3 regions of the Bacillus sp. LQ01 genome follow, and region 3 is predicted to be linked to each of the others. Evidence: predicted binding sites of a transcription regulator. Region 3 holds the regulator's gene; each other region holds the start of a gene.

Region 1 (7,418 bases), on a different contig from region 3:
GGATAGTAGATAAAGATAGAGTAGGAGTTATGGGATGGAGCAATGGTGGATATGTATCAGCTTTTTGTTCTACATTTAGTAGCAGGTTTAAAGCTATTTCAGTTGGCGGTGGAATAACTAACTGGAGTACCCATTATGTAAATACAGATATACCTTACTTTATTAGAATGTATTTAGGAAATACTCCATGGAATGATCCAGATATATATACGAAGACATCACCTATGACGTATATTAAATCAGCTTGTACGCCTACCTTAATTCAACATGGGGAAAAGGATGCAAGAATTCCGATTACAAATGCATATGATCTATATCAAGGATTAATGGATATGGAAGTTGATACAGAATTAATTATATTTAAAGGAATGGCATATAGTTCTGACCAACCAGGAGTTCATGTGGCTATTATGAAGCAGAACTTGATGTGGTTTTCACACTATATGCTTGAAGAGAGTATGGAGGGTTTTAGGACTTTGTAATAGATGTTTGTACAAGACATATGATTGAAACGGTCTTCATATTGAGATGATTTATTATAAAATATATACTTAAACTACTATCAGTACATACATCAGGGAGGACTAATATGACAGGAAATAAAAATGACTTACTAGTAGAAAAACGTGAAGAGTTATTGAAAGTATTGCAAGCTCGTTTTGAGAAAAACATGAACCGCCATGAAGGTCTTGAATGGGCTAAAGTTGAAGCGAAGCTGACTACTAATAATGAAAAATTGTGGTCACTTAACGAAATGGAAGTAACTGGTGGTGAGCCGGATGTTATTGGTTATGATGAAGAAAAGGACGAATATACTTTCTATGATTGTTCAAAGGAGAGTCCTAAAGGCCGCAGAAGTCTTTGTTATGATCTTGAAGCGTTAGAATCAAGAAAAAAGCATAAACCAGAAAATAACGCTATTGATGTGGCGTCCGCTATGGGTATTGAGTTATTAACGGAAGAACAATATCGAGAGTTACAACAACTTGGAGATTTTGATATGAAATCATCGAGTTGGGTACAAACACCTTCAGATATTAGAGAGCTTGGTGGAGCTCTATTTTGCGATTATCGCTTTGGACATGTTTTCGTGTACCACAATGGAGCAGACTCTTACTATGCTGCCAGAGGTTTTCGTGGTTCATTAAAAGTTTAAATTAGGATAAATAAGAAAAAGAGCCTATATTCAGGCTCTTTTTCTTATTTATATTTTAAAAGTAAATTGTTACTACGCAGTTTTACTTAATTTATATGTTCTGTGGTTGTTTTTACGGAAAAGTTTAGGGAAAACATAGCCATCTAATCCAATACGTCCAGCGTTCTGCCCTGCAACTAAAATGAACATAGTCAAAATAAGCAGGTTTGGGTTTACACTAACAGTTCCGCTTAATAAAAATGAAAGATTCATTATGATTCCGAAAAATGCAGCTGTTTTTGTTAATCCGCCTAAAATCAAACCTAGACCTACTAAAATTTCTCCCCATTGAACTAAAAAGCTAAATAGGTCTGCGTTTGGAAGGACAAAATGTTGAAGGAAATCTGCCCACCAACTTTGTACTGCAGGGTGGTCCCCTGATGCTTGAGCAATAGCACCCTTTAGAAAGCCACTTGCGTCAAAAGATTGTCCGAAGACTTTGCCTATCCCAGCAGCGAACCATGTATATCCTATGTAAAGTCGTAAAAGTAATAATATGAAAGTAGCACGTTTATCAGTTCTTAAAAAATTGATAACCATTGAAATCCCTCCAATATTGTATTTACACGTTTATTATATATCCAATGTGAAAAGATTCACAATGGAGAGAATGTGAACAAGGATAGGTTGTGAATAATTGTTTTATTTTTTGTAACATTTTATCTGCTTTGATAAACTAAGAATAGAGATATATGTAAAGGAGACAAAGACTCAATATGTGGATGAACTTGTAATGATTAGAAACTAGATAGATAAATTTTGCTCTCATAAGCGAGGGTTTATTTAGTTATCTGTAAATCATTCAAGGAATGCATATTTGGCTTGTACATCCCTTTTATAAGGATAGGTGCCTATTTTATGTATCTGTCTTTTTTGTGGGAAAGTTTATATCTCTTATATAAAATATGCGTCCTTTAAACTTGGAGGAGTATATGATGAACCAATTAAAAAATAAAGTAGCAGTTATTACAGGGGTAAGTCGTCTAGATGGTATAGGGGCAGCGATTTGTAAAGAATTAGCAGAATCAGGATACGATATATTTTTTACGTATTGGACAGCTTACGATAAAGAGATGCCTTGGGGCGTTGATAAAAATGAACAAATACAATTAAAAGAAGAGTTACTAAAAAACGGTGTTAAAGTATCAAGTATGGAGTTAGATTTAACTCAGAATGATGCACCAAAAGAGCTTATAAATAAAGTTACTGAACAATTAGGGTACCCTCATATATTAATTAATAATGCAGCATATTCTACGAATAATGATTTCTCTACGTTGACTGCTGAAGAATTAGATAAGCATTATATGGTAAATGTTCGTGCGACTACATTGCTCAGTAGTCAATTTTCCCGGGGATTTGATAAGAAATCTGGTGGTAGAATTGTTAATATTACTTCGGGGCAATTTCAAGGTCCTATGGCAGGAGAACTAGCTTATGCGACAACGAAGGGAGCTATTGATGCTCTTACTAGTACGTTGTCAGCAGAGGTAGCTCATTTAGGAATAACAGTGAATGCAATTAATCCAGGACCAACCGATACAGGATGGATGACTGAAGAGATAAAACAAGGGTTAAAGCCGATGTTTCCTTTTGGCAGAATTGGTGAGCCAAGGGATGCAGCTAGACTCATTAAATTTTTAGTAAGTGAAGAGGCCGAGTGGATTACTGGGCAAGTTATTCATTCAGAAGGTGGATTTAAAAGATAAAAAAGAAGGCATCTCACCAGGGTGAGATGCCTTCTTTTTTAATCTTTCTTCAATCTTCGTGCAACACCATTCCCTAAAGACTGTAATCCTTGAACGAGGATAATTAAAATAAAGACGGTTGCATACATTACTTCAGGCTCGTAGCGTAAATGTCCGAAGCGGTATGCTAAATCCCCTAGCCCGCCAGCACCTACAAGGCCAGCCATTGCTGTTGCGCCGATTAAGCCGATCGTTGCGATTGTTAATCCGAGTACAAGGGAGGGACGAGCTTCTTTCACCATGACGTGCCAAATGATTTTTATAGTAGAGACTCCCATCGCTTGGTAGGCTTCAATGACACCGCGATCGACTTCTAGTAAAGCTGTCTCCATTAAACGTGCGATATAAGGGGCTGTGAAGACGACAAGCGGTACGATAACACCTTGCACGCCAATGGACGTTCCCATTAGAAACTTTGTAAAAGGTAAAATAAAGAATAATAGAATGATAAATGGAAGAGAGCGAATGATATTAATAATTGTATTAAGAATAGGATAGATGATTTTATTTTCACGCTGTCCACCAGGTCTCGTTAAAACAAGTGTGACGCCAAGTGGTAATGCAATAAGGATCGAGATGAGTAATGAGATAGATGTCATTTGAAAGGTTTGGATTGTGGCTTCCCATATGACTTTACCCCATTCATCCAAAAAGGACTTGTTTCCCATAATCTGTTCTACCTCCTTCTACGATGATTCCTTGCTCTTGTAAAAATGATAAAGCACGGTGGATTTCATTTTGTTCCCCTTGCATATGAACGACTAGTTTCCCATATGCTTCATGTTTTAACTGCGTAATATTACCGGATAAAATATTCGGATACACTTGGAAACGTTTTGTGGCAACGGCTAAGGCAGGTTCCCCTGAAGTAGTGCCAATAAATGAAAGTGTTACAATTTCTCCAGTACTTTGTAGTTCTTTCTGTACCTCTTTTGGAATTTTCGCTGCAAATGCGCTATTTACAAATTTCTTCGTGGTTACATGTTGTGGGTTTGTGAAAATATCTTTTACAGTCCCACTTTCGACTACAGATCCATGTTCCATAACAGCAACGCGGTCACATATACGCTGGATGACATTCATTTCATGTGTAATGAGTAAAATCGTAATTCCGATTTCTTCGTTAATCTTTAATAACAAATCAAGGATAGAATCGGTTGTTTCGGGATCTAATGCGCTCGTTGCTTCATCACTTAATAACACTTCAGGTTCATGTGATAGCGCACGAGCAATTGCAACACGCTGTTTTTGACCACCAGAAAGTTCGCTTGGATACGCATCTTTTCTATTAAAAAGATCGACAATGCGTAAATACTTTTCTACTCTTTTTTCAATTTCTGCTTTTGGAATGCCAGCAAGCCGTAACGGTAATGCGATATTTTCATAAACGGTAACAGTTTTAAGTAAATTGAATCCTTGGAAGATCATTCCGATTTTTTGTCTCGATTTTGCTAGTTCTTTTGTCGATAACGTTGTTAAGTCTTGTTCGTTTACAATGATATTTCCTGTCGTTGGTTTTTCTAATAAATTTACACATCGAATCAATGTACTTTTACCAGCGCCACTATACCCAATGATTCCAAATACCTCGCCTTTTTCTACTTTAAGGGAAGTAGACTTAAGAGCCTCAACATTCCCTTTTTTTGTTGTAAATACTTTGGATATGTTTTTTAATTCAATCATTATCGTAAGCTCCTACCAAGATGGTAAAACTGAACCATCAAATTTTTTCTCGATAAACTCTTTTACTTCTTTAGATTGATAAGCTTTCTTTAATTTGTTTACAACGGCATCATCTTTATTTTCAGTACGAACAACGACCCAGTTCACATATGGTGAATCTTTTCCTTCGCGGAAGATAGAATCTTTCGCTGGACTTAATTTTGCACCTAATGCAAAGTTTGTGTTAATTGCAGCTGCTTTCACTTCACTTAGTTGTATTGGTAATTGAGATGCCTCTAATTCGACAATCTTTAATTTTTTTGGATTTTCAATTACATCTTTTGCAGTCGCTTTTTCTGTAGCCTTTGGATCAACTTTTAAAACCCCTGCTTTTTCAAATAATTTTAAAGCTCGAAGTTCATTCGTTGGGTCATTTGGTACAGCAATTGCGTCGCCCTCTTTTAAGTCTTTTACATCTTTTATATCTTTAGAATATACGCCCATAGGGAATGTTACTGTTGAAAATACTTCAGCTAATTTCATATTGCGTTCAGCTTTAAATACATCTAAATACGATTTCGTTTGGTAGCTATTTACATCAAGGCTTTTTTCATCTAAAGATACGTTTGGCGCTACATAATCATTAAATACTTTTATATCAATTTCGAGACCATCTTTTGCTGCAACTTCTTGTACCTTTTCAAAAATTTGTTCATGTGGTCCACCTGTTACACCGACAGTAATCTTTTTCTCGTCTAATGCTTTTACCTCTTTATCTGAACTCACGCTACATGCGCCTAATAATAATACTGCTCCGCTTACAATGCTTAATAATACCTTTTTCATCTATAAATCCCCCTTCATATACGTTCCAAAATAAAAAGCACCTCCCAAAAATAAGAGAGGTGCCGAATAGACGAAATAGATTCCTCTCTTATCTTCCAAAACGAAAACTCGTTTTGCAGGAATTAGCACCTTAGCTTATACGTCATAAGCTCGGTTGCCGGGCATCATCGGGCCAGTCCCTCCGCCACTCTTGATAAGAGTATGTGTATGTAGTTTTGAATATGGTACTAATAGTAAATCGTACAAAAAGAATTGTCAATGATATTTTCGGAATATATTTTATTTTAAGATAATCGAAACGTTCCCCTTTTTATGTCCTTTTTCTACATATATATGAGCTTCAGCAATTTCTTCTAATCGGTAAGTTCTATCAATAACAGGTTTTAGCTTTTCTGTTTCAGCTAGTTGTTTTAGTAGGTTCATATCTTCTTTACTGACCTTTGCCATCATTCCGTTCACAGATACATATTTTCCATTAGGCATTAATGCATCTGTACAAAGAGACTTTTTATATTTTCCAACTGCATCAAATATAATATCGTAGTGCTCGCCCTGTTTAGTAAAATCTTCTTTCATATAATCAATTATGTTGTCTGCCCCTAAAGTTGTTACTAGATCGAAATTCGAACTACTACAAATGGCTGTGACAGTCGCCCCGAAGTATTTAGCAAGTTGTATGGCAGCTGTCCCTACTGACCCAGAGGCGCCGTATATAAGTACTCGTTGCCCTTTTTTTATCTGTCCTTTTCTAAGGAAGTGCAATGCTGAAGTTCCGCCGAAAGGAATAACGGCAGCTTCTTCATATGTCACATTGGTAGGTTTTAATGCTATTAATCCACTTTCATGCACGCATGTATATTCCGCATAACCACCAAGGTTTAGTTCTGTTAATGCAAAAACTTGATCTCCTTTTTTAAATTGTGTTACATCTGTTCCAATGTCTTCGATTTCACCGGATAACTCTACGCCAAGTATAGGTTTTCTCGGTTTTCTGAAACCTAATATGATCCGCATAGGAATCCAAAATAAGAGGGGGCTATTAAAGCCACGTATTCTACAATCTCCAGTCGATACACTTGTTGCGTGAATTTTAACTAATACTTCATTTTTTTTAGGTTTAGGCTTTTCTACATTTTGAAGCTGGAGAACATTAGGTGGTCCGTACTTTGTACAAATAATCGCTTTCATAATGACCTCCTGAAATGAGTTGTTATTATTTACATCATATTTAAACTTTTTCTCAAACATGTTGTTATATAGGAAATAAATTTAAAGATAAATATTACGAATTATATAGATTTCATAGGAAAAGAGATGATATTATTTTTGGGAAGGAGGGGACGTTATGAAAAAACTTATTTTAATTTCAAGTTTAGTACTTGCAGTCGGTCTAGGAGTAGGGTGTAGTAATGAGAAAACAAAAAAGACTGACGAACCGAAAAAAGAAGCTGTGCAGAAAGAAAAGGAATTAACAGCGAAGGATGTTTTTAATAAAGCGAATGAAGCTTTTAAAAACGAAGAAAATGTAACGATGACATATGATGTGGGAATAAAGGCTGAAGGAACAGAGATGAATGTAATAAAGGCTAAAATGCAACTAGAGCCGAAGAAAAAAAATTCTCGTTCTGAAATGAATGTTTCTGGTACAGAGGTTGTTGTTTATGATGTGGGTGGCAAAATTGCTGGTCAGTTGAAAAATCCTAATACGGGTGAAATTATGTCTGTACCAGAGGAACAATTGAATGCTAACGGAATGAACGCGACTCAAGGAATGGTAGATAATTTAGAGATTCCATCGGAAATTTTAAATAAAGTGAAGATGGAGAAAAGTGGAGATAATTATAAGCTGAAGTTTGCATTAAAAGGGCAAGAGACAGAGAGTATGCTAGCTAGTATGGATGAAAAGCAGAAACAAATGCTACAAGGCCAAAATGCAAAGATAGAAGAAATAGATGGGGAATATATTA
Region 2 (7,418 bases), on a different contig from region 3:
ACTGGATTACTCATAAGGATGTGTATCATCATGGCAAAAACAAACAAATTACTAGTTCCAGGTGCTGAACAAGCACTTGATCAATTTAAATATGAAATTGCACAAGAATTCGGCGTAAGCTTAGGGTCTAATACAGCATCTCGTTCTAACGGATCAGTTGGCGGTGAAGTAACAAAACGTCTTGTTTCTTTAGCTCAACAACAATTACGTGGATAATAATATAACATATGGCTTAGAGGCAGATATTCTCTGCCTCTTTCTATTTTTCACATACATAATCGGACTTTTTCACATACTAGTAAGAGCAAACAGAAAGGAACGATATATAACATGAAACGGATTAACATTCGTATGAGTCCTCCCCGCGTTCTTACTTTGTCTTTTATCATGTTATCAATTATAGGTACATGCTTATTAAAGCTTCCAATTGCTACAACAACGTCTATTTCATGGCTCGATGCTTTATTTACAACAGTTTCTGCTTGTACGGTTACAGGGCTTGGTGTTGTGGACACTGGAAAAGTATTTACTTTGTTTGGACAATGTATCATTTTAACGCTTATACAAGTTGGCGGGCTTGGTATTATGAGCTTTGCTGTCTTAATTGCGATTATGCTCGGAAGAAAAATCGGTCTTCAAAATCGGATTTTACTGCAACAAGCATTAAATCAAACGAATATAGGCGGCGTCATCCGTCTTGCCAAAGCATTATTTTTATTCTCTTTTACAGTCGAATGTATCGCTACTTTAATTCTTTCTTTTGAGTGGGTACCAAAATACGGGGTTACCAAAGGGATCTATTATAGTTTTTTCCATTCAATCTCAGCCTTTAACAATGCTGGTTTTTCTGTGTGGAGCGATAATTTAATGTCCCATTCTCATAGCATTATTGTCAATTTCGTCATTTCCTCTCTCATCATTTTAGGTGGAATTGGTTTTACAGTGATCGTAGACATAAAAAGAAAGAAAAACTTTAAAAACCTTACACTACATTCAAAACTTATGCTCTCTTCTACTCTAATCATCAACATTATTGCTACCCTTTTTATTTTTATATTCGAGTTCCATAACTCCCTTTCTATGAGAGGGTTTACCCCATTTGAAGAAGGAATGGCCTCTTATTTCCAAGCAATTTCAACGCGAACTGCCGGTTTTAATACAGTTGATATTTCTACATTGTCAAAACCTTCCCTACTATTAATGATGCTACTTATGTTTATTGGTGCTGGTAGTGCTTCAACGGGTGGGGGGATTAAGTTAACAACATTTTTAATCATATTTTTTGGCGTATTTAAATTTTTACAACAACAAGAAGATATTGTCGTATTTAAAAAATCCATTAAAGATACTCTCATTGTCAAATCATTAACCATTACTATTATTTCTATTTCATTTATCTTTTTTGCTATTTTAATTTTGAGTATTACTGAACGAGTTCCTCTATTGATGAGTGCTTTCGAAGTATTTTCAGCATTTGGGACTGTTGGCCTCAGTATGAACTTAACACCCCACTTAACTATAATTGGAAAAGCGATTATTATTTTTATGATGTTTTTTGGGAAAATGGGTCCTTTAACATTGGCATTTTCATTTGCTCGTAAAAAGAACCGAAAAATAAAATATCCGAATGAAGATATTTTAACAGGTTGACAACCGTATAAATTATCCATATAATGAGAATACAATAACATATCTCCAAAGGGGAGTAGCGTCCAAGAATATATCTTGGAAACAAAGTCGTCATTACGTAGAACTTAGTTCTTCCGGCTTTGTTGGCATTTTTATTACATATGTCTAGCAAGACCTTTGCCTATTAACGGCAGAGGTCTTTTTTGCATTCATTTCCAGATTCTCCCAAAGTTAATAGGCAGGAGTATGGGGAAACTAAATAGTGGGGAAATTCTTCACTTATTTAGAAGTTATAGAGATGAGAGGAGAATGTACATGGATGTATCATTATTATTGGAGTATGGTTGGGTATTACTCATCCTAATTGCACTTGAAGGGATTTTAGCGGCTGATAACGCTCTTGTTCTTGCAATTATGGTAAAACATTTACCAGAAGAAAAACGAAAGAAAGCACTATTTTACGGATTAGCGGGGGCATTCGTTTTCCGATTTGGATCGTTATTTATGATTTCGTTCTTAGTCGATGTATGGCAAGTGCAAGCAATCGGTGCCATCTACCTTATGTTTATCGCTGGTAATCACTTATTTAAAACATATGTTAAAAAGAATACAGATGAAGAAACAGAAGAAAAAGAAGCAAAGAAAAAACAAGAGAACTTTTGGTGGACTGTATTTAAAGTTGAGGTTGCTGATATCGCCTTCGCAGTTGATTCAATTTTAGCTGCTGTTGCACTAGCAATGACTTTACCAAAAACAGGACTAGGTACAATTGGTAGTCTTGATACTGGGCAATTCGTTGTTATCTTTGTAGGTGGACTTATCGGATTAATCATTATGCGATTTGCAGCAACTGCTTTCGTACAAATCTTAAAACGTAAACCAGGGCTTGAAACTGCAGCATTCTTAATTGTAGGTTGGGTTGGTGTGAAGCTAGCAGTTTATACATTAGCACATCCTGCATTAAATGTAATTCCACATTCATTCCCAGAATCCACTCCGTGGAAGCTTACATTCTGGATTGTATTAGTCGGAATCGCAGTTGGTGGTTGGTTCTTCTCAAAAGAAGTAGAAGTAAAAGTGGAAAAGAATTTAGACGAAAAAGCGCTGTAATTACAGCGCTTTTTCTTTTTCCTTTCTTCCTCGCAATGTCCAGAAAAAATTCCATTATACTACCTTTTGTAAACGTTTTCTTAATGTATGTATGTCCTTTTTGTGAAACATTGCACAAACTTATTGAAAGTAAGAACAATTCCATGTACTTTATTCATATAAGGAGTATTTATAGAAGATTTACTAAAGGAGCGTATTACTCATGCTAGAACAAGGACTAGATTATGTTGTCAAACTGGCTAAAAGCAAAAAGAAAATACTAGATACAAACCCAATGCAATATTTCATTCGTGCTGCACTTGCTGGTATTTATATCGGTTTTATTATTGTACTATGTTTTAAATTAGGTAACTTTTTTCACATTGCAGATTCACCAGCAACTTATTTAGCCGCTTCTATGTTTTTCGGGATTGCTCTCGTACTTATTATATATGGCGGTGCTGAATTGTTTACTGGGAACACAATGTACTTTACTGTCGCAACTTTAAGAAAAGAAACAACGATTTCTGATACACTTCGTAACTGGGTTGCTTGTTATGCAGGTAACTTAGCCGGCGCATTATTCTTTGCCTTACTATTTTACGCAACTGGAATTTTTGAAGCAATTGATCACGGTCACTTAATGAGTAAAGTCGTTGAAGGAAAGATGAATACACCTACGATGCAGTTATTCTTTAAAGCCATTTTATGTAACTGGCTCGTATGTCTTGCTTGCTTCTTACCTTCTCAGGTTAAAGGTGACACAGCAAAAATAATGGTCATGATGCTACTTGTTTTCACATTCTTCTTATCTGGTTACGAACATAGTATTGCAAACTTATCACTCTTTGCTTTATCTTTAGTTTCACCGCATCCTGAGACAATTTCTTTTTCAGGTGCTATTCATAACTTAATTCCTGTTACAATTGGTAACATTATTGGCGGATCAGTATTTGTCGGTATGGTATACCACTACTTAACAAAGAAAACGCCTGAAGTTCAACAGGAAGAAACTGAAATCGCAACAGCTCAACAAGAAGAGATTATTCCTTTACAAGCCCATATGAAACATTAAAAACTCCAAAGTTTTACTTTGGAGTTTTTAGCTTCCCACGTATTTAATAACAAGGTGAGGAGTAATTTCTCCTTCTTCCTTTCCCTTATCCATTCTCTGTTTCATCTTGTGCATACCGATGACATCATTCGTATGAAAGTGAATTTCATTTACATATAACCCCTCTGTACAAAAAGCTTCTACAAAATCTAGTCCATTTTTCGCTCCCCATCCCATATTAAAATCAAGAGAAAGAATATTCACATCATAATCCCGAACCATTTGCAAAGCACATTCTACTGTAGTTGCGGGCACATACCCGAACGGGCAACTTCTTTGATCATCCATATATACGTTCATTTTCGATTCCCTCTCTAATTTGAATATGCGGCCAATACATAACATATTGCCCCGAGACTAATAAAAGGACCAAATGGAATTGGCTTTCGTACTTCTATACGTTTTAATCCGATACCAATCCCGAAAAAACAAAGACTAAAACAAGATGCTAAAAATAAAACGATAAAAACTCCTTTCACTCCTACTATAAATCCAAGTAACGAAAGTAGTTTTATATCTCCTCCGCCAAGCCCTTCTGGATATATCTTTTGCATGCAATATAACAAAATAAATATAACACCACTACCAGCTATACTATCTGTCCAAGTAACTAATTGTACAAAAACACTTTCGAGAATGAGTAAAAAGGCAAACGAAATTAAAATACAATCAGGAATTAACATATATAAGTAATCTGTAACTGAAATAATAAGAAGTAGCGAAAAAAGGGATAAAATAATAATAAGCTCTCGTTCTATTCCAATCATATACACTGTAAGAAGAAATATACCTCCTGTTATACATTCAAATGCTACATACATAATTGGAATTTTCCTCTTACAATTCGTACAACAGCCTCTTTGTATATAAAATGAAATGATGGGGATTAGTTCTTTTGTCCTTAGCACATATTTGCAATAATCACAATGTGAACGCGGGGTAATAATAGAAGCACCTAATGGAACCCTCATCGCAACTAGCATAAAAAAAGAACCAAACACCATCCCTGCTAACAGTGCATATAAATAAGTGAACATCCCTTCCTCTCCTTTCCCAAAAAACATAGCAAAAAAAGGAGAGAACTTCTACTTCATATTATCCTTTATTCTACTAAAAAGCAGGCCATTTCCAGGCCTGCTTTCCCCTCTTTTATACGATGAAATAAACTGCTTTTAATGGTCCATGTACTCCGACAACAAGATTCATCTCGATGTCAGCCGAGTTACTTGGCCCTGTAATAAAGTTAATACAAGATGCCGCTGTCTCCCCATTTTCTACGCGTGAGTTCATATCCTGAACTGCTTGTGTAATACGAGGCACAAGTGTTTCACGTGGAATAATAGCAAAATATACAGTCGGTAAAAAGTGTAAAGAACGCCCTTGACCTTTATGACTTTGTACAACAATTGTACCAGATTCAGCTAATGTATAATCACTAAATGCAATACCAATATTCGCTTTTTCAGCTAAACGCATATTTTCGTCTTTTCTCTCTGGATCCCATACATTTACTTCAACATCTCGTTTTGGAAGTTCTTCTTTAAATAAAGATGTTAAACCATATGCATCAAAACGCGCATCTGCTGATAATAAAATAGGTCCCCCGCCGTTTTCCATGATTACTTTTTGAAGGTCTTCACCTAAACGGTCGTTTGTCGTTTCTACTACAGTTGTATGAATGTTTGTACATTGCTCTTTAAACACTTCTAGTAATTCTTCTTGTGAATAATCTTTTAACGTTTCTATATTCACATTACTTTTCCATACTGGACGCTCTACACCTTCTGTTTTACGCGCGCGCCCAAGTTCTTTTGCAATGTTATCTAGAAAGGCATCACGGTTTTGAATTAATCCTGTCATTATTTATCCCCGCCTTTCTTATGATCTTTATACCAATCACGGAATCGTTCTTTACTTGGAGCTGGAAATTCACGAATATCCGTCCAGTTTTTAAGTGGTCCAACACCTTTTGATACACGATTACCAGATGTAAATGGACTCATTGCCGCTGGTGCCATTTTTGAACCCATTTTATATAAAGCAGCTGAAGAAGCACCCATACTAAACATTTTCATAGCCAGTTTTTCTGCAAGTGGTGCACGACCTTCTTGCTCAACGATGACTTGACGATGTTTTAATAATAAATCATGCAATGGAATTTTTACTGGACAAGCTTCTGTACATGCTCCGCATAAACTAGATGCATAAGGAAGCTCTTTGTAATCATCATATCCACCTAGAAGCGGTGTTAATACCGCACCGATTGGTCCTGAGTAAATCGATCCATATGAATGTCCACCAACGTGACGATATACAGGACATACATTAACACAAGCAGCGCAACGAATACATTGTAATACTGAACGGAATTCAGATCCAAGAATTTGAGAGCGACCATTATCAACAACAACTAAATGAAATTCTTCAGGTCCATCAACTTCCTCTTCTTGAATTGGCCCCGCTACTGTTACATAACTTGTTAATTTTTGACCTACTGCACTACGACATAGTAAACCAACTAAAACATCTAATTCTTCCATTGTCGGAACCATACGTTCCATACCCATTACCGCTATTTGTGTTTTAGGAATTGACATAACAAGATCTGCATTACCTTCATTCGTTACTAAACAAAGAGAGCCAGTATTTGCAACAGCAAAGTTACAACCAGTTACACCAATTTCTGCATCCATAAATTTCTCACGAAGTTGTTTACGAACAAACTTTGTCATTTCATACGGGTCATCAGAATTTTCATAGCCTAGCTTTTCTTTAAATACGTCGCGAATTTGCGTTCTATTTTTATGAAGTGCAGGTGCAATAATATGTGAAGGTGGATCGTTATCTACTTGCAAGATATACTCTCCTAAGTCACTCTCTAACACTTCACAGCCAATCTCTTCAAGCGCATGGTTCATACTAATTTCTTCTGTTACCATCGACTTTGATTTTACTACCTTTTTTGCCTGCTTCTTTTTTGCAACGTCTTGAATATACTTTGCTGCTTCCTCTTTCGTTTTCGCAAAGTACACGTGTCCGCCTCTTTTTGATACATTTTCACTTAACTGCATTAAGTAATAATCAAGATTTTCTAACGTATGTTGACGAATTTGTTCACCTAGTTCACGCCACTCTTCCCAGTTTCCTAGTTCATCTGCGGCTTTTAAGCGATTCGTATATAAACGCGTTTGTGCAGAAGATACTGCTCCGCGCATAAACGAATCTTGAATTCCATCACCAACGCGATCATTAAATTTTTTCTCACTGATTTTCATAGACATAGCTTATGTTCCCCCTTCATGAGCGACTATTCAGTACCTCAGCAATATGCATTACTTTTACTTCTTTTCCTAAACGCTCAATACGTCCGCCAATGTTTAACAAACACCCACAATCTGCACCAATTAAATAATCTGCACCTGTTTCCATTACACTATCTACTTTTTCGTCTACCATTTGCTCAGAAATTGGAGTCATCTTAACTGAAAACGTTCCCCCAAACCCGCAACAATTTTGCACGTTTGGCAAATCTCTCACAGTTAATCCTTTTACATTTGATAATAAAATTCCTGGTGCTTCTTTTATT
Region 3 (7,418 bases):
AGAAATCGTTTTTAATTCTTCGATTGCAGCAGTAACAGCTTTTTCGATACCTTTACGAAGACCCATTGGGTTAGCACCAGCTGTTACGTTTTTAAGACCTTCACGAATCATAGCTTGCGCTAATACAGTTGCAGTTGTTGTTCCGTCACCAGCTACGTCATTTGTTTTGCTAGCAACTTCTGCTACTAATTTCGCACCCATGTTTTCGAATGCATCTTCTAATTCGATTTCTTTTGCGATTGTTACACCATCATTTGTAATAAGTGGTGAACCAAATTTTTTCTCAAGTACAACGTTACGACCTTTTGGTCCAAGCGTAACTTTTACTGCGTTTGCAAGAGTGTCGACACCGCGAAGCATCGAACGACGTGCTTCTTCACTAAATTTAATATCTTTTGCCATAATAATTGACCCCCTTGGATTTTTTAAGATTTATATAATTAACCGATAACTGCTAAAATGTCACTTTCACGTAAAATCAAGTAGTCTGTACCTTCATATTTCACTTCAGTACCTGCATATTTTGAGAAGATGATAAGATCACCTGCTGCTACCTCTAAAGCAACACGCTCACCATTCTCAAGCACTCGACCAGTACCTACTGCAACAACTTTACCCTCTTGTGGTTTTTCTTTTGCAGTATCTGGTAATACGATACCACTTGCTGTTTTTTCTTCTGCTTGAACAAGCTCAATTACAACGCGATCACCTAATGGCTTTAGCATGAACAATAACCTCCTCATTTTGTTATGTAAATTTCTTTTATTAGCACTCAAGTCATCCGAGTGCTAACACACTTATAATAATAAATAATCTCAATTTCTTTTGCAAGTAAAAAAATCATAATTTTTTCGCAAATCACTATATAGAATACTGCCTTTACTATATGAATCGTTGTTTCCACTGCTCGTATGTTACAATATGAAAGGACACCCTAAGTTGTTTTCGCTACACACACAACTTTCTCCTGTCTTCTATTATAATTTCAAATAAGGATTTACGAAAAAAACATAATTCAAGTGAGGTTTATATCGTAGGTAGCATATTTACATGTTATCCTAACTTATCTCATACACTATAGTTAGAAAGGATGGTTAAACCATTTGAAGAAACAATACTGGTGGATTATCGTTACATACATTTTAATGCAGTTATCTGGCGTTGTTGGATTGCCACTTCTCCTAAAAACAGGACTCTATGATAATAGAGGATTTACCATTGAGGAAAAAGGACAAATCATAACGGGACACTGGGCAATTATTAGCTTCTTTGTTGCATTATGTATCGTACTTTGGTTACTTAGAACAGATATTCGTGACAGGCATTTAGATCCAAAGCGCTCTTCTGCTCCAGCTACTATTGGATGGATTTTCATCGGGTTCTTCTTGGCTTTCTTTTCACAAATAGTTGCCGGTATGATCGAGATGCAGCTGCTAGGAATTAAACAAGGTTCAGAAAATACAATGAAACTGATGGAGATTGCAAGAACGACCCCTTGGTTCCTTATTGTTGTATCTATAATTGGACCTATCTTAGAAGAAATCGTATTTAGAAAAATTTTATTTGGTGCACTTTATAAGAAGTTTAACTTCTTTATCGCAGCTATCATTAGTTCGCTTGTATTCGCAGCAATTCATTTTGATTTTACTCATTTATTGGTATACACTGCTATGGGGCTCGTATTCGCCTTCTTATATGTGAAGACGAAACGGATTATCGTTCCGATTGCAGCTCATGTTGCGATGAATACATTGGTCGCTATTGGGCAAATTTTTATGAGCAATGAACAAATTCAAGAAATGATTAAAGAAGCTGAAAAAATGCAAGGCTTTATCGGAGGATTTTTTGTATGAGAAACTCACCATTGTTCATGGCTGCACTATACTTCCTTCTTGGATGTATCTTTACACGCTTCGCCATTACGAACGTGACAGATACAATCTGGAATATGTGGACAATACTATTTGCAGTTATGGCAACAATTGATTTTAATTTGGCACTTCGCCTTATATTAATTAAATTCACAAAGAAGAAACAATAATAAAACGCAGAGGTCGCTTCCTCTGCGTTTTATTGTGGATAGTTTTTCAAAAAGTAAACTAATGTTTGTAACTCTACAGCTAAGTCAATATGATGAATTCTAATATTCTCTGATACGTTTAATCGCGCTGGTGTGAAATTCAAAATACCGTGCACGCTCGTTTCAGCTAATCTATCTGCTACAGCTTGTGCTACTGTAGCCGGTACTGTTAATATTGCCACTTGTATATCATTTGATAATCTCTCTTCTAATTCATCTAAATGATATACAGGAATGCCCCCGATTTCTGTTCCAACTTTCTCTTCACTAACATCAAATGCCATTTCAATTTTTGTATTATTGTTTTTCGTGAAATTATAATGTAAGAAAGCGGTCCCTAAATTACCTACTCCAATAAGTGCTACACGTGTTATATCATCTTGATCAAGTGTTTCGCGGAAAAATGATAATAAATAATTTACGTTATATCCATATCCCTTTTTCCCTAACGCTCCAAAATACGAAAAATCTCTTCGTATTGTTGCGGAATCTACTTTTACTGCCTCACTCAATTCGGCCGATGAAACACGCTGCTTACCAGAAAGAGATAAGTTTTGGATAAATCGATAGTATAGAGGCAATCTTTTAGCAGTGGCTTGTGGAATCTTTTGCTGATCCATATGACCTCTCCTCTCTTCCTATCTTTATTCATATACTTTAATCAAATACAGAAGTTTAGCACTCATTAAATTCCTTGTATAATAAAGAGAAGAAGTATTCTCTCTTTATTTTAAACTATACACTATTTTTAGTATGATTGAGAAATATAAACATGGCAAAGTTAAGAAATTATTTGAGGTGAAAACATTGATTTTATTACAAGTAAACGCGCTTTCGAAATTATACGGTGCAGAAACGATTCTTGCAAACATAAAATTGGAAGTACAAACAAAAGATCGTATCGCATTAGTTGGAAGGAATGGAGCAGGCAAATCTACATTATTAAAAATTATCGCTGGTGAATTATCTCATGATGGTGGCGAAATTATAAAACCGAAAGATGTCTCAATCGGATATTTAGCTCAAAATACTGGACTAGAAACGTCTTTAACAATTTGGGATGAAATGCTAACCGTCTTTACCCACTTACAGCAAATGGAGACAAAACTTCGAAGACTTGAGCAAGAAATGGGAAAAGAAGAAAACTTTTCAAACGAAGCTACATATGAAAGATTGTTAGCTGATTATGACCAATTGCAACTCAATTATAAAGATCAAGGTGGATATCAATATGAAGCGGATATTCGCTCCATTTTAAGCGGCCTTGGCTTCCCAGTTGAAACGCACCAGACGACGATCTCTACTTTAAGCGGCGGGCAAAAAACAAGATTAGCTCTCGGGAAATTATTATTAACAAAACCAGACTTACTTATTTTGGATGAGCCTACAAACCATTTAGACATCGAAACATTAACGTGGCTTGAGCAATATTTACAAGGTTATCCTGGCGCAATATTAATCGTTTCACATGACCGTTATTTCTTAGACAAACTCGTTACACAAGTATATGAAATTTCAAATAAAGAAAGCAGACGATTTGTTGGTAACTACAGTAAATATTTAGACTTAAAATCAGCATTATATGAGCAAGAAATGAAACGTTACGAAAAACAACAAGATGAAATCGCAAAACTTGAGGACTTCGTTCAAAAGAATATAGCTCGCGCTTCTACAACGAAACGTGCTCAAAGTCGTCGTAAACAACTAGACAGAATGGAATTATTAACGAGACCATTAGGGGATTCTAAGTCAGCATCATTCCACTTCGATATTGAAAAGCAAAGTGGAAATGATGTTTTACAAGTAAATGATGCAACCATTGGCTATGATGAGAACCCTATAATTGAACATGTAACTATGCGCTTAACTCGCGGAGATAGTGTTGCTTTAGTTGGTCCAAACGGAATTGGGAAATCCACATTGTTAAAGTCTATTGTGAATAAGTTACCACTATTAAATGGTGATGTTTCTTTCGGATCAAATGTATCTGTTGGTTATTATGATCAAGAACAAGCAAACTTAACATCTTCTAAACGGGTTTTAAATGAACTATGGGATGAATATCCACTGCAACCTGAAAAAGAAATCCGTACTATACTCGGGAATTTTTTATTCACAGGAGATGATGTACTGAAACCAGTATCTTCCCTTAGTGGTGGACAAAAAGCTCGATTAGCTCTTGCAAAACTTATGATGCAAAAGTCAAATTTATTAATTCTAGATGAGCCTACGAACCACCTTGATTTAAATAGTAAAGAAATTTTGGAGAATGCTTTAATTGATTATCCAGGGACTCTTCTATTCGTCTCACATGACCGCTACTTTATTAACCGTGTAACAACGACTGTGGTTGAGTTATCAACAGAAGGTGCACAGGAATATTTAGGGGATTACGATTACTACGTTGAAAAGAAAAATGAAATGATTGAACGTGCAGAACTTGAACAGCAAGAAAGTGACATTCCTGTTCAAAAGGTGGTTGCACAAGAGAAATTAAATTATTTAGAAGAAAAAGAGCGTAAAAAACTAGAGCGTCAACGCACTAGAAAAATTGAAGAGCTAGAACAAAGTATATTGGAATTAGAAGAAGAAATTGCTACGTTAGAAGATCAACTTTGCTTACCAGAAATATATGCAGATTATGAAAAAGCTAGTGAAATTACAACTAAAAAGCAAACGCTACAAGAACAACTTGAAACTTGCATGGCAGAATGGGAAGAGCTGCATGTATAAGCATATTTAAATAAGGAAGATGTCTCATAAGTCAGGATTTTTGACTATGCGACATCTTTTTTTCTTTTAATACAGAAACAATTTTTTGAGTATATCAATCGTAACTTAGAATATACCAACGATTTTTCAAATATATCTATTGTAACCCTATATATATTAACAATTCGACACGAAATATCGATTTAACGACAAAGATTGACAATATTAGCATCTTCTATAATAGGGGGATGTTTCAAAATGTTTTTCGGGGATATCTTCTTACTTTTTATTTCCCGAAAAAGAACAAATTCAAAGGTCTGACATCATCCTATTTATCCACAAGTTTATACACATATCCACCTTTATAAAATAAACCTTAAAATAACTTTTCCACATTATCCACAATCAACAAAAAAGTTATCAACATTTTATATACACAATAAAACCCACATTATCAACAGACAATATGGGTTTTATCCACAACCTGTGGTTAATTATGTGCATAACTATGCTTCAATATCTAATCCTGGATTTGCATTTAAGGCTAATGTTGCACGCTTACCTTGTTCATAAGCAATTGTCCCTGCCGCTGCAATCATCGCTGCATTATCTGTGCATAAAGATAGCGGCGGAATAATTAATTCAATGTTTTCTTTTTGTGCAAATTCCTCTTCTAATCGCGCACGAAGTCCTTTATTAGCAGCTACTCCACCAGCAAGAAGTAATTGCTTTACATTATAAGCTTCTGCTGCACGAGCTGCTTTCGTTACAAGTACATCTATTACACTTTCTTGGAAACTTGCCGCTAAATCTTCTGGCGCAATTTCTATACCGCGTTGTTTTGCGTTATGCACAGTGTTGATAACTGCTGATTTCAATCCACTAAAGCTAAAATCATATGAATCCGGTTCTAGCCATGCACGAGGCAAATCAATTGTCGGTTCTCCTTCATGTGCAAGGCGATCAATATGAGGACCACCTGGATATGGCATAGATAACGTACGAGCTACTTTATCATATGCTTCTCCAGCTGCATCGTCTCGTGTTTCACCAATTACTTCGAATGAACCATGTTCTTTCATATAAACAAGTTCTGTATGCCCACCAGATACAACAAGTGATAATAACGGGAATTGAACTTCTTTTACTAAACGGTTCGCATAAATATGACCAGCAATATGATGAACACCGACTAACGGAATATCATGTGCAAACGCTACTGCCTTCGCTGCATTTACTCCAATTAGAAGTGCTCCTACTAAACCGGGACCTTCTGTTACAGCAATTGCATCAATATCATCAAATGTGATGTTTGCTTCCTTTAAAGCTTCTTCTAACACAACTGTAATTTCTTCTACATGATGACGGGATGCAATCTCTGGTACAACGCCGCCAAAACGTTTATGACTTTCAATTTGTGATGCAACGACATTCGCAATAATTTCCGTTCCATTTTTAACAACTGCTACTGCTGTTTCATCACAACTTGTTTCAATACCAAGTATAATCGTATTTTTTTCCATTATATATTCACCCACATTACGAGACCATCTTCCTGATTGTCTGCATAGTATCGTTTACGAATCCCACCATTTTGAAATCCGTATTTTCTGTATAACTGCTTTGCTACTTCATTTGATACACGTACTTCAAGTGTCATTGTTTTTACCCCTAGTTCTTTCGCTTCAGAAATAACTGCTTTCAATAGGGCATCTCCTAACTTTCGACCTCGGTATTCTGGCAAAATAGCTATATTTGTTATATGTGATTCATCAATAACTATCCACAATCCACAATACCCGACTACACGACCATCTTTTTCTAACACAATATAATGTGCATGTTCATTCATCGTTAATTCACGGTGAAAGGCATCTGCAGTCCAAGGAGTTGAAAAAGACGCTTCTTCAATAGCTACAATTTGAGCAATATCATCAAGCTCCATCTTTCTAAATATCATATCCATCTTCTGCAAGCTCCTACTTGTTTTGACTTTCTAACCACTTTGTTTCAGCTTCAGCTAAACGAAGATAGCTTGGAACAAACGTATGCACATCTTGTTCTTCTTTTTGTAATCCTAAGAATGCTAGCTCGCTTGGTCTTGGGTTATTTTTAGTAAATGGAGCGAATACAGCTTGATCACCTAAATGTTCTATAATTGTTTCTTTATGCAATTTAACATCGTTACCGATAAATAAAACAGGCTGTCCTTTATCTTTTAACATTTGCAACCAGTCTACAATAAGAATAATTCGGTCTTCTTCTATTGAAGTTAACTGCTCTCCTTCATATGTATATAACCCAGTATAAATTTGCCCACGTCTTCCATCAAATAAAGGACAAATTAACCCGTTAAAGTTAGCACCGTTTGCAGCTACTACCTCTAAACTTGATACACCTACAATTGGTATTTGAAGTGACCAAGCTAATGTTTTCGCCGCTGTCACGCCTATGCGAACACCTGTATAGGATCCAGGTCCAGCAGCTACAACGATTTTAGTTAATTCCTTCGGTTTTACGCCACACTCTTTTAACAGTTTCTCTACAGCTGGCATAAGACGTACAGAATGGTTTTTTGTTAAATTTGTAATGATTTCCCCAATTACGTTTCCTTCCTCAATAAGGG

What was found. Region 3 encodes Rex, which represses fermentation and respiration genes when NADH is low (regulators of the CRP and FNR family bind a similar motif). Its sites were predicted from a motif close to TTGTGAAATATTTCACAA; they were not measured.
Region 1: the regulator Rex is predicted to act here: its motif matches at 1,780-1,797, upstream of AC22L0_RS28035 (DoxX family membrane protein).
Region 2: the regulator Rex is predicted to act here: its motif matches at 2,840-2,857, upstream of AC22L0_RS02995 (formate/nitrite transporter family protein).

What each region holds. Positions count from the first base shown of each region.
Region 1 is NZ_JBYEZL010000009.1:67,958-75,375, reverse strand. It holds gene AC22L0_RS28045 (S9 family peptidase) at 1-482, shown strand, start outside; gene AC22L0_RS28040 (DUF4256 domain-containing protein) at 590-1,156, shown strand; gene AC22L0_RS28035 (DoxX family membrane protein) at 1,229-1,735, opposite strand; gene AC22L0_RS28030 (SDR family oxidoreductase) at 2,128-2,904, shown strand; gene AC22L0_RS28025 (methionine ABC transporter permease) at 2,943-3,611, opposite strand; gene AC22L0_RS28020 (methionine ABC transporter ATP-binding protein) at 3,586-4,626, opposite strand; gene AC22L0_RS28015 (MetQ/NlpA family ABC transporter substrate-binding protein) at 4,639-5,451, opposite strand; SAM riboswitch class I at 5,537-5,651, opposite strand; gene AC22L0_RS28010 (NAD(P)-dependent alcohol dehydrogenase) at 5,731-6,639, opposite strand; gene AC22L0_RS28005 (DUF6612 family protein) at 6,797-7,418, shown strand, end outside.
Region 2 is NZ_JBYEZL010000001.1:553,186-560,603, reverse strand. It holds gene AC22L0_RS03010 (alpha/beta-type small acid-soluble spore protein) at 31-216, shown strand; gene AC22L0_RS03005 (TrkH family potassium uptake protein) at 331-1,650, shown strand; yybP-ykoY riboswitch at 1,689-1,862, shown strand; gene AC22L0_RS03000 (TerC family protein) at 1,945-2,739, shown strand; gene AC22L0_RS02995 (formate/nitrite transporter family protein) at 2,942-3,793, shown strand; gene AC22L0_RS02990 (cyclic-phosphate processing receiver domain-containing protein) at 3,821-4,132, opposite strand; gene AC22L0_RS02985 (prepilin peptidase) at 4,147-4,869, opposite strand; gene AC22L0_RS02980 (LutC/YkgG family protein) at 4,982-5,692, opposite strand; gene AC22L0_RS02975 (LutB/LldF family L-lactate oxidation iron-sulfur protein) at 5,692-7,113, opposite strand; gene AC22L0_RS02970 ((Fe-S)-binding protein) at 7,130-7,418, opposite strand, start outside.
Region 3 is NZ_JBYEZL010000012.1:7,526-14,943, forward strand. It holds gene groL (chaperonin GroEL) at 1-402, opposite strand, end outside; gene groES (co-chaperone GroES) at 441-725, opposite strand; gene AC22L0_RS28805 (CPBP family intramembrane glutamic endopeptidase) at 1,104-1,853, shown strand; gene AC22L0_RS28810 (YdiK family protein) at 1,850-2,041, shown strand; gene AC22L0_RS28815 (redox-sensing transcriptional repressor Rex) at 2,071-2,700, opposite strand; gene AC22L0_RS28820 (ABC-F family ATP-binding cassette domain-containing protein) at 2,888-4,813, shown strand; gene tsaD (tRNA (adenosine(37)-N6)-threonylcarbamoyltransferase complex transferase subunit TsaD) at 5,299-6,315, opposite strand; gene rimI (ribosomal protein S18-alanine N-acetyltransferase) at 6,315-6,758, opposite strand; gene tsaB (tRNA (adenosine(37)-N6)-threonylcarbamoyltransferase complex dimerization subunit type 1 TsaB) at 6,772-7,418, opposite strand, start outside.